One region of the Blautia sp. OF09-25XD genome, then DNA from elsewhere that is predicted to be linked to it. Evidence: predicted binding sites of a transcription regulator. Region 1 holds the regulator's gene; the other holds the start of a gene.
The links. Region 1 encodes Rex, which represses fermentation and respiration genes when NADH is low (regulators of the CRP and FNR family bind a similar motif). Its sites were predicted from a motif close to ATTGTTAANTANTTAACAAT; they were not measured.
Positions count from the first base shown of each region.

Region 2: the regulator Rex is predicted to act here: its motif matches at 1,218-1,237, upstream of gap (type I glyceraldehyde-3-phosphate dehydrogenase).

Region 1 covers NZ_QUMG01000005.1:162,237-165,654, forward strand. Annotated here, with positions in the region: partial or broken gene DXA93_RS06325 (NAD(P)H-hydrate dehydratase) at 1-1,324, opposite strand, end outside; gene DXA93_RS06330 (redox-sensing transcriptional repressor Rex) at 1,414-2,070, opposite strand; gene DXA93_RS06335 (ABC-F family ATP-binding cassette domain-containing protein) at 2,225-3,418, shown strand, end outside.
Region 2 covers NZ_QUMG01000001.1:101,482-104,899, reverse strand. Annotated here, with positions in the region: gene gap (type I glyceraldehyde-3-phosphate dehydrogenase) at 155-1,168, opposite strand; gene DXA93_RS00540 (histidinol-phosphatase HisJ family protein) at 1,432-2,232, opposite strand; partial or broken gene mnmA (tRNA 2-thiouridine(34) synthase MnmA) at 2,229-3,322, opposite strand; partial or broken gene nifU (Fe-S cluster assembly scaffold protein NifU) at 3,325-3,418, opposite strand, start outside.

The sequences.
Region 1 (3,418 bases):
GCGAGCACATCGCCGCTTCCCGCCGTCGCAAGCGCACTGCTTCCGCTTGTGTTTATGTAATACTGCTCACGCCCTTCCTCTGCTGTCACGGTTACGGAATCCTTTCGTACACAGCAGGCCTGGTATTTTTCGGCTGCCCTTCCGGCGCTTCCTGCCGGGTCACGCTGGCATTCTGCAATGGTCATGTGCAGCAGCCGTGCAAGCTCTCCTACATGAGGCGTTAAAATTTTTTCTGCCCGGCAGCCCGAAAGAATCTCTGCATCTTCTGCAATCAGGTTCAGCGCATCTGCATCCAGAACAAGAGGAACTTCTGTGTGCTGCACCGTAAAACGAGCAGTTCTTTTGCCGTCCGGCTTTTGGAAAGTCCCGGTCCCGCAACAACAGCGTCCGCCCAGGCGAGATCCTGCAGCAGGGCTTCTTCCGGAAGCGGCTCATCCTCCTTCCAGAAATCCGCCATTGCTTCCGGCAGGGCACAGAAAAGCGGCGTACGGTTTCTTTCCTCTGTCACAACCTTTACCATGCCGGCACCGGATGCAAGGACTGCCCTGGCACACAAAACAGCGGCTCCGCACATGGCACCGGAACCGGCAAGTACCAGCACCTTTCCGAAGGTTCCCTTATTTCCCATCGGCGTGCGGGTAAGAAACCGGTCCAGATCTTCTTTTTCCACTGAACCGTACCAGGGCGTCTCCTCTTCTCCTGCATCAAAGCCGATTCCGATATCACGGACCAGGACCTCTCCGGCATATCGTTTTCCGGGATCAAAGAGAAGCCCTGGCTTTGCACAGGCAAATGTCACCGTGGCTCTGGCTTTCACCGCCGCATCAAGGACCTCTCCGGTATCCGTGTGGATCCCCGAAGGGATGTCCACGGCAAGAACAGGAACACCGCTTGCGCAGATTGCTTCCACTGCCCTCCGGTACTCCCCTGCCAGCGGACGGGATACGCCAATTCCAAAGATGGCATCTATGATAACAGTATATTCCCGGAAATCCGGATTCTTAACCTCACGGACCCCATAATTTTCCGCAATTTTCTTCTGTGCTCTCATGCCTTCACTGTATTTTTCCGGATTTCCAAGACAGAACAGTTCCGCATCCACCCCTTTCGTCTTTAAAATCCGTGCAATTGCCGCACCGTCCCCTCCATTATTTCCGGAACCGCACACAGCAAGGACTTTTCCTGTATCCCATGTTCCATTTTGAAGCTCCTCCACGCAGGACAGCGCTGCGCGCTCCATCAGTACCAGGGACGGTACCCCCATGGTTTCGATCGTATTGCGGTCTGCCTGCTTCATCTGTGCTGCTGTAAGAATCCGTTTCATCGCTTTTCCTCCTTTTCCTGCCTTATCCGGAAAGTGAACAGAAAAAGTCTCCGGTTTCCCGAAGACTCTCCTGCTTTTGTTTTGGTTTCTTAATTGTTCTTTGGATGCTCCGCCTCATATCTGGTCAGATTGTAGGAGAGACGCATCAGACTTTCGGAAAGATGGACGTTCTCGACGATCACATCTTTCGGAAGTTTTAAGTTTAGATCGGTATGTGCAAAATTCCAGATTGCTTTTACACCGTTGTCCACGAGAATCTCTGCCATCTCTACCGCTTTTGCTTTTGGCAGTGTCAAAGCCGCAATCTCTACATGGTGTTCCTTGATAAATTCCGGAAGCTCGTCCGCCATGCGGATTTCAATTCCGCGCACGGAGATTCCTTTTAATACCGGGTTGACGTCAAAAATACCGACCGTTTTGAATCCGCTTCTTTCAAAGGCCGCATAATTAGCAAGCGCCTGTCCCAGATTTCCGGCTCCGACAAAAATCATATTGTGGACTCTGTCCAGACCTAAAATTTTTCCAATCTCGCTGTACAGATACCGCACGTTATAACCATACCCCTGCTGGCCGAAGCCGCCGAAATTATTTAAATCCTGGCGAATCTGGGAAGCTGTCACTTTCATCCGCTCGCTCAGCTCACCGGAAGAGATCCGTTCTACTCCGTCCTCCAGCAATTCGCCCAGGTAACGATAATATCTAGGAAGTCTTTTGATAACTGCCCGCGAAATTCCTTTTTCTTCCAAGATAAATTCCTCCTTATTTACACCTGCATATATTCATATTATATATGGTTGATAGAAAATTGTCAAAGATTTCTTGAAATTTTGTGTATTACTCTCTATAATAAGGATGGTGTATTATGTCAAAATACAGAAATATGTTATCTGGAGGAACCACATGATTCTTGCATGTCAGAATATCTCGAAAGCATTCGGGACAACGGAAATTATCAAAAATGCATCTTTTCATATAGAAGAACGCGAAAAAACCGCACTGGTCGGCATCAACGGTGCCGGAAAATCGACGCTGTTAAAAATCATCATCGGCGAAATGAGGGCCGATGAGGGAGAGGTCATCCTCTCCAAAGGAAAGACGATGGGCTATCTCGCCCAGCATCAGGATCTGACCGGACACCTTTCCATTTACCAGGAAGTGCTGACCGCGAAACAGAATCTGATCGATATGGAGGAACGCCTCCGTCAGATGGAAAGTGATATGAATACAAAATCCGGTGCAGAGCTGGATGAACTTCTTTCCACCTACACCCGCCTCTCCCATACCTTTGAACTGGAAAACGGATACGCGTACCGCAGTGAAGTCGTCGGTGTTTTAAAAGGTCTTGGCTTTTCCGAGAGCGATTTTGAAAAACAGGTGGACTCCCTCTCCGGCGGTCAGAAGACCCGCGTGGCACTTGGTAAACTGCTGCTCACCAAACCGGACATCATTCTGCTCGACGAGCCGACCAACCACCTCGATATGGACTCGATCTCCTGGCTCGAAACGTATCTTTTAAATTACAGCGGAGCCGTCCTGATCGTCTCCCATGACCGTTACTTTCTCGACCGCGTTGTCACAAAAGTCGTTGAAGTGGACAATAAAAAAGTAACAACTTTTGAGGGAAACTATACCGCCTACAGTCAAAAAAAAGCAATGCTCCGTGAAGCCGCTTACCATGCCTGGGTCAACCAGCAGCAGGAAATCCACCATCAGGAAGAAGTCATTGCAAAGCTGAAATCTTTCAACCGCGAGAAATCCATCAAACGCGCCGAGAGCCGTGAAAAAATGCTGGACAAAATGGATGTGCTGGAAAAGCCGACCGAAGTACGCTCCGATATGCGGATCCGTCTGGAACCGCGCATCACAAGCGGAAACGATGTGCTGACCGTCGAGCACCTCTCCAAAGCCTTCCCGGGACAGACGCTTTTCCAGGATCTGAATTTCGAAATCAAGCGCGGGGAGCGCGTCGCAATCATCGGAAACAACGGAACGGGAAAAACGACGATCTTAAAGATCTTAAACGAAGTCATCCGCCCGGATGCCGGCTCTTTTACACTTGGAAGCCGTGTACAGATCGGTTACTACGATCAGGAG
Region 2 (3,418 bases), on a different contig from region 1:
TCGCGGTCCTTATTTAAAAATGCAGTTTATAATTTTTGCACACGGAAAAGGGCTGTTTTTGTGCCGTATTTTTCCGCCGCATTCGCAAAAAGGGCCCGGTCCTTAACAGACCGGACCCTTTGGGCTCTGAAATTTTGCCGTTCAGTTTGTTAAATTATGCTAACTCGCTGAAGTATTTGATGGTACGAACCATCTGGCTTGTGTAGGAGTTCTCGTTATCATACCAAGAAACAACCTGTACCTCTGTTGTTCCGTTGTCCAGCGGAAGAACCATAGTCTGAGTTGCATCGAACAGAGAACCATATCTCATACCAACGATGTCGCTGGATACGATTTCATCTGTGTTGTATCCGAAGGACTCGGTTGCAGATGCTTTCATTTTTGCGTTGATCTCGTCAACAGTTACAGTTCCTTCTACAACTGCTGTAAGGATTGTGGTAGAACCGGTTGGGGTTGGAACACGCTGTGCAGAACCGATCAGTTTGCCGTTCAGTTCCGGAATAACAAGGCCGATTGCTTTTGCAGCACCGGTGCTGTTTGGAACGATGTTAACTGCAGCTGCACGGGATCTTCTCAGATCGCCTTTTCTCTGCGGTCCGTCCAGAGTCATCTGATCTCCAGTGTAAGCATGGATAGTAACCATGATACCGGATTTGATCGGAGCCAGTTCGTTCAGAGCTTTTGCCATAGGTGCAAGGCAGTTTGTGGTGCAGGATGCAGCGGAGATGATGTTATCGTCTGCTGTCAGGGTCTCATGGTTTACATTGTAAACGATGGTCGGAAGGTCGTTACCAGCCGGAGCGGAGATAACTACTTTACGAGCGCCTGCATTGATGTGTGCCTGAGCTTTTGCTTTGGAGGTGTAGAATCCGGAGCACTCCAGAACTACGTCTACGCCAAGCTCTCCCCATGGGCAGTTGTTAGCATCCGGGAAAGCATAGATTTTGATGTTTTTGCCATCTACTGTGATGGAATCTTCATCGGATGTTACGGTATCAGCCAGAGCATATTTTCCCTGAGAAGAGTCATATTTTAACAGATGAGCTAACATCTTCGGGGATGTTAAATCGTTGATTGCTACTACTTCATAACCTTCTGCTCCAAACATCTGTCTGAATGCAAGACGTCCGATACGGCCAAAACCATTGATTGCTACTTTTACTGCCATGATTTTCAATTCCTCCTAAAAAGTGAATTTTAATTTTGAGTCTCTGTACTTTGTTAAAGAAACATCAACCTTATCTGTATAATACCTAATTTCGTCGGAAAATTCAAGTTCTATTTTCAAGAAAATACGAAATTATTTCTAAAATTTGTGAAGAAGCCGGATGCCAATCCGTATTTCTGCAAAATTTCGAAAGATCCGTCTATTGCAGAAAGAGCCGGAATCCAGCCTTTCTGGGGCTTTTTCCGGCTTTTCCTGCGTGTTTTCTATTGGATCGGCAGATATTCCGGCTTTTTCTCTTTAAACCGCACGTAGTACCGGAATCCGGCTTCCTGCGCGATAGCTGACGCGTCCGCGAAATGAAACGCTATATGTTCCGGTTTGTGGGCATCGGCACCGAAGGTGATCTTTTCGCCGCCCAGTTCCCGGTATCTTCTGATGACATCCGGCGTCGGATTCGGCACGCCAAGGCCTGCCTTGTAGCCGCCGGTGTTGATTTCCAGCGCGATATCGTACTGAATCAGCTCTTTTAAAATGGTATCGATCTCGTCCGCAAATGCGCGGTAGCTGTAATCTTTTCCCTTTTCTCTGCAGTAGCGTACCACATAATCCAGATGACCAAGCGTCTGGAAATTGTGGAAGAACCGGATATTTTCTGCTGTAGCCCGAAAATACGCCCGGTACAGCTCTTCTGCTGTCCAGTCCGGGAAAGCATCCTCATAATAGGGGTCTTTTCCGTCAATGACATGCATGGAGCCGATCACATAGTCGAACGGCCACGCATTTACATACTCTTCCATCCGTTCTTTTAAGTGGAGCTGCAGTCCCAGTTCCACGCCGAATCGGATATCGATTTTGTCGCGGTATTTTTCCTGCAGTTCCCGGATTTTTGCCGCATATGCCGGTGTATCGAGCTGGAACTCGCCGGTACTGTAATCCATATCGTAGTGATCCGTCAGGCAGATTGCCGGAAGTCCCAGCTCGACTGCCCGTTTTACCATCTCTTCTGTTGGTGCTTCGCTGTCACTTGAAAAGAAACTGTGCATATGACAGTCCGCTATTTTCATCTTTCGGCCTCCGTAATCGTTCCGCCTCCGCCGACACAGCCGTCCACGTAGAAGACAACAGCCTGTCCCGGTGTCGGAGCACGCACGCCGTCCGGGAAGGTACAGGTAATCTCATCTTCCCCGGTCCGTTTGATCACGCACGGGGACCCTTTGTGCCCGTACCGGATTTTTGCGGTGCAGGAGAGCTCTTCTCCAAGTTCCAGCGGCGGAATTGCCATATAGTTTACTTTGTTTGCTTTTACTACTTTTGCGAAAACCTCTTCATTTTCGCCGACCACAACCTCGTTCGTCTCCGGACGGATTTCCAGTACGAACACGCGGTGTCCCATCGGAAGGCCGAGTCCGCGGCGCTGTCCTACGGTGTAATGGGTAATCCCCTCATGGGTACCGAGGATTTCACCCTTTGTATTCACGAAATTGCCTTTCGGTGCCACGATTCCTGTCTCGTTCTGGATAAAGGAAGCGTAATCCTGATCCGGCACGAAGCAGATTTCCTGGGAATCCTTCTTTTTTGCTACCGGAAGACCGATTTTTGCTGCAATCTCACGAATCTGATCTTTTGTGTAGTCTCCGACCGGCATCAGCGTATGCGAAAGCTGCTCCTGGGTCAGATTATACAGTGCATACGTCTGGTCTTTTGCCGCTGTTACCGAATTTGCAATCGCATACCGTCCATTGGCAAGCTGTTCGATTCTTGCATAATGTCCGGTCGCAATGTAGTCCGCTCCAATGGAAAGACTGCGCTGAAGCAACGCTCCCATTTCACATAGCGGTTGCAGGCGATACACGGGTTCGGTGTTCTGCCGCAGAGATATTCGTTCGTGAAATAGTCCATGACGTTATCACGGAACTCTTTTTTGAAGTTCATGACATAATACGGAATGTCCAGCACCTGTGCCACGCGCCTTGCATCATCAACAGCAGAAAGGCCGCAACAGCCCCCGTTTTCCTCCTGGACTGTCTCGGCCTCATCCTGCCAGATCTGCATGGTCACCCCGATGACATCGTATCCTGCTTTTTTCAGGAGATACGCTGCCACCGAGGAATCTACGCCGCCGGACATTCCAACGACTACTTTCTTTTTTCCCATACTTAGTATTCTTCCTCTTCCTCGCCCTCGCTGATATCAGACTTCGGTTTTGCAAGACCTCGATCTTGATGTGGTGTTTCTCTGCGTAATCCCAGA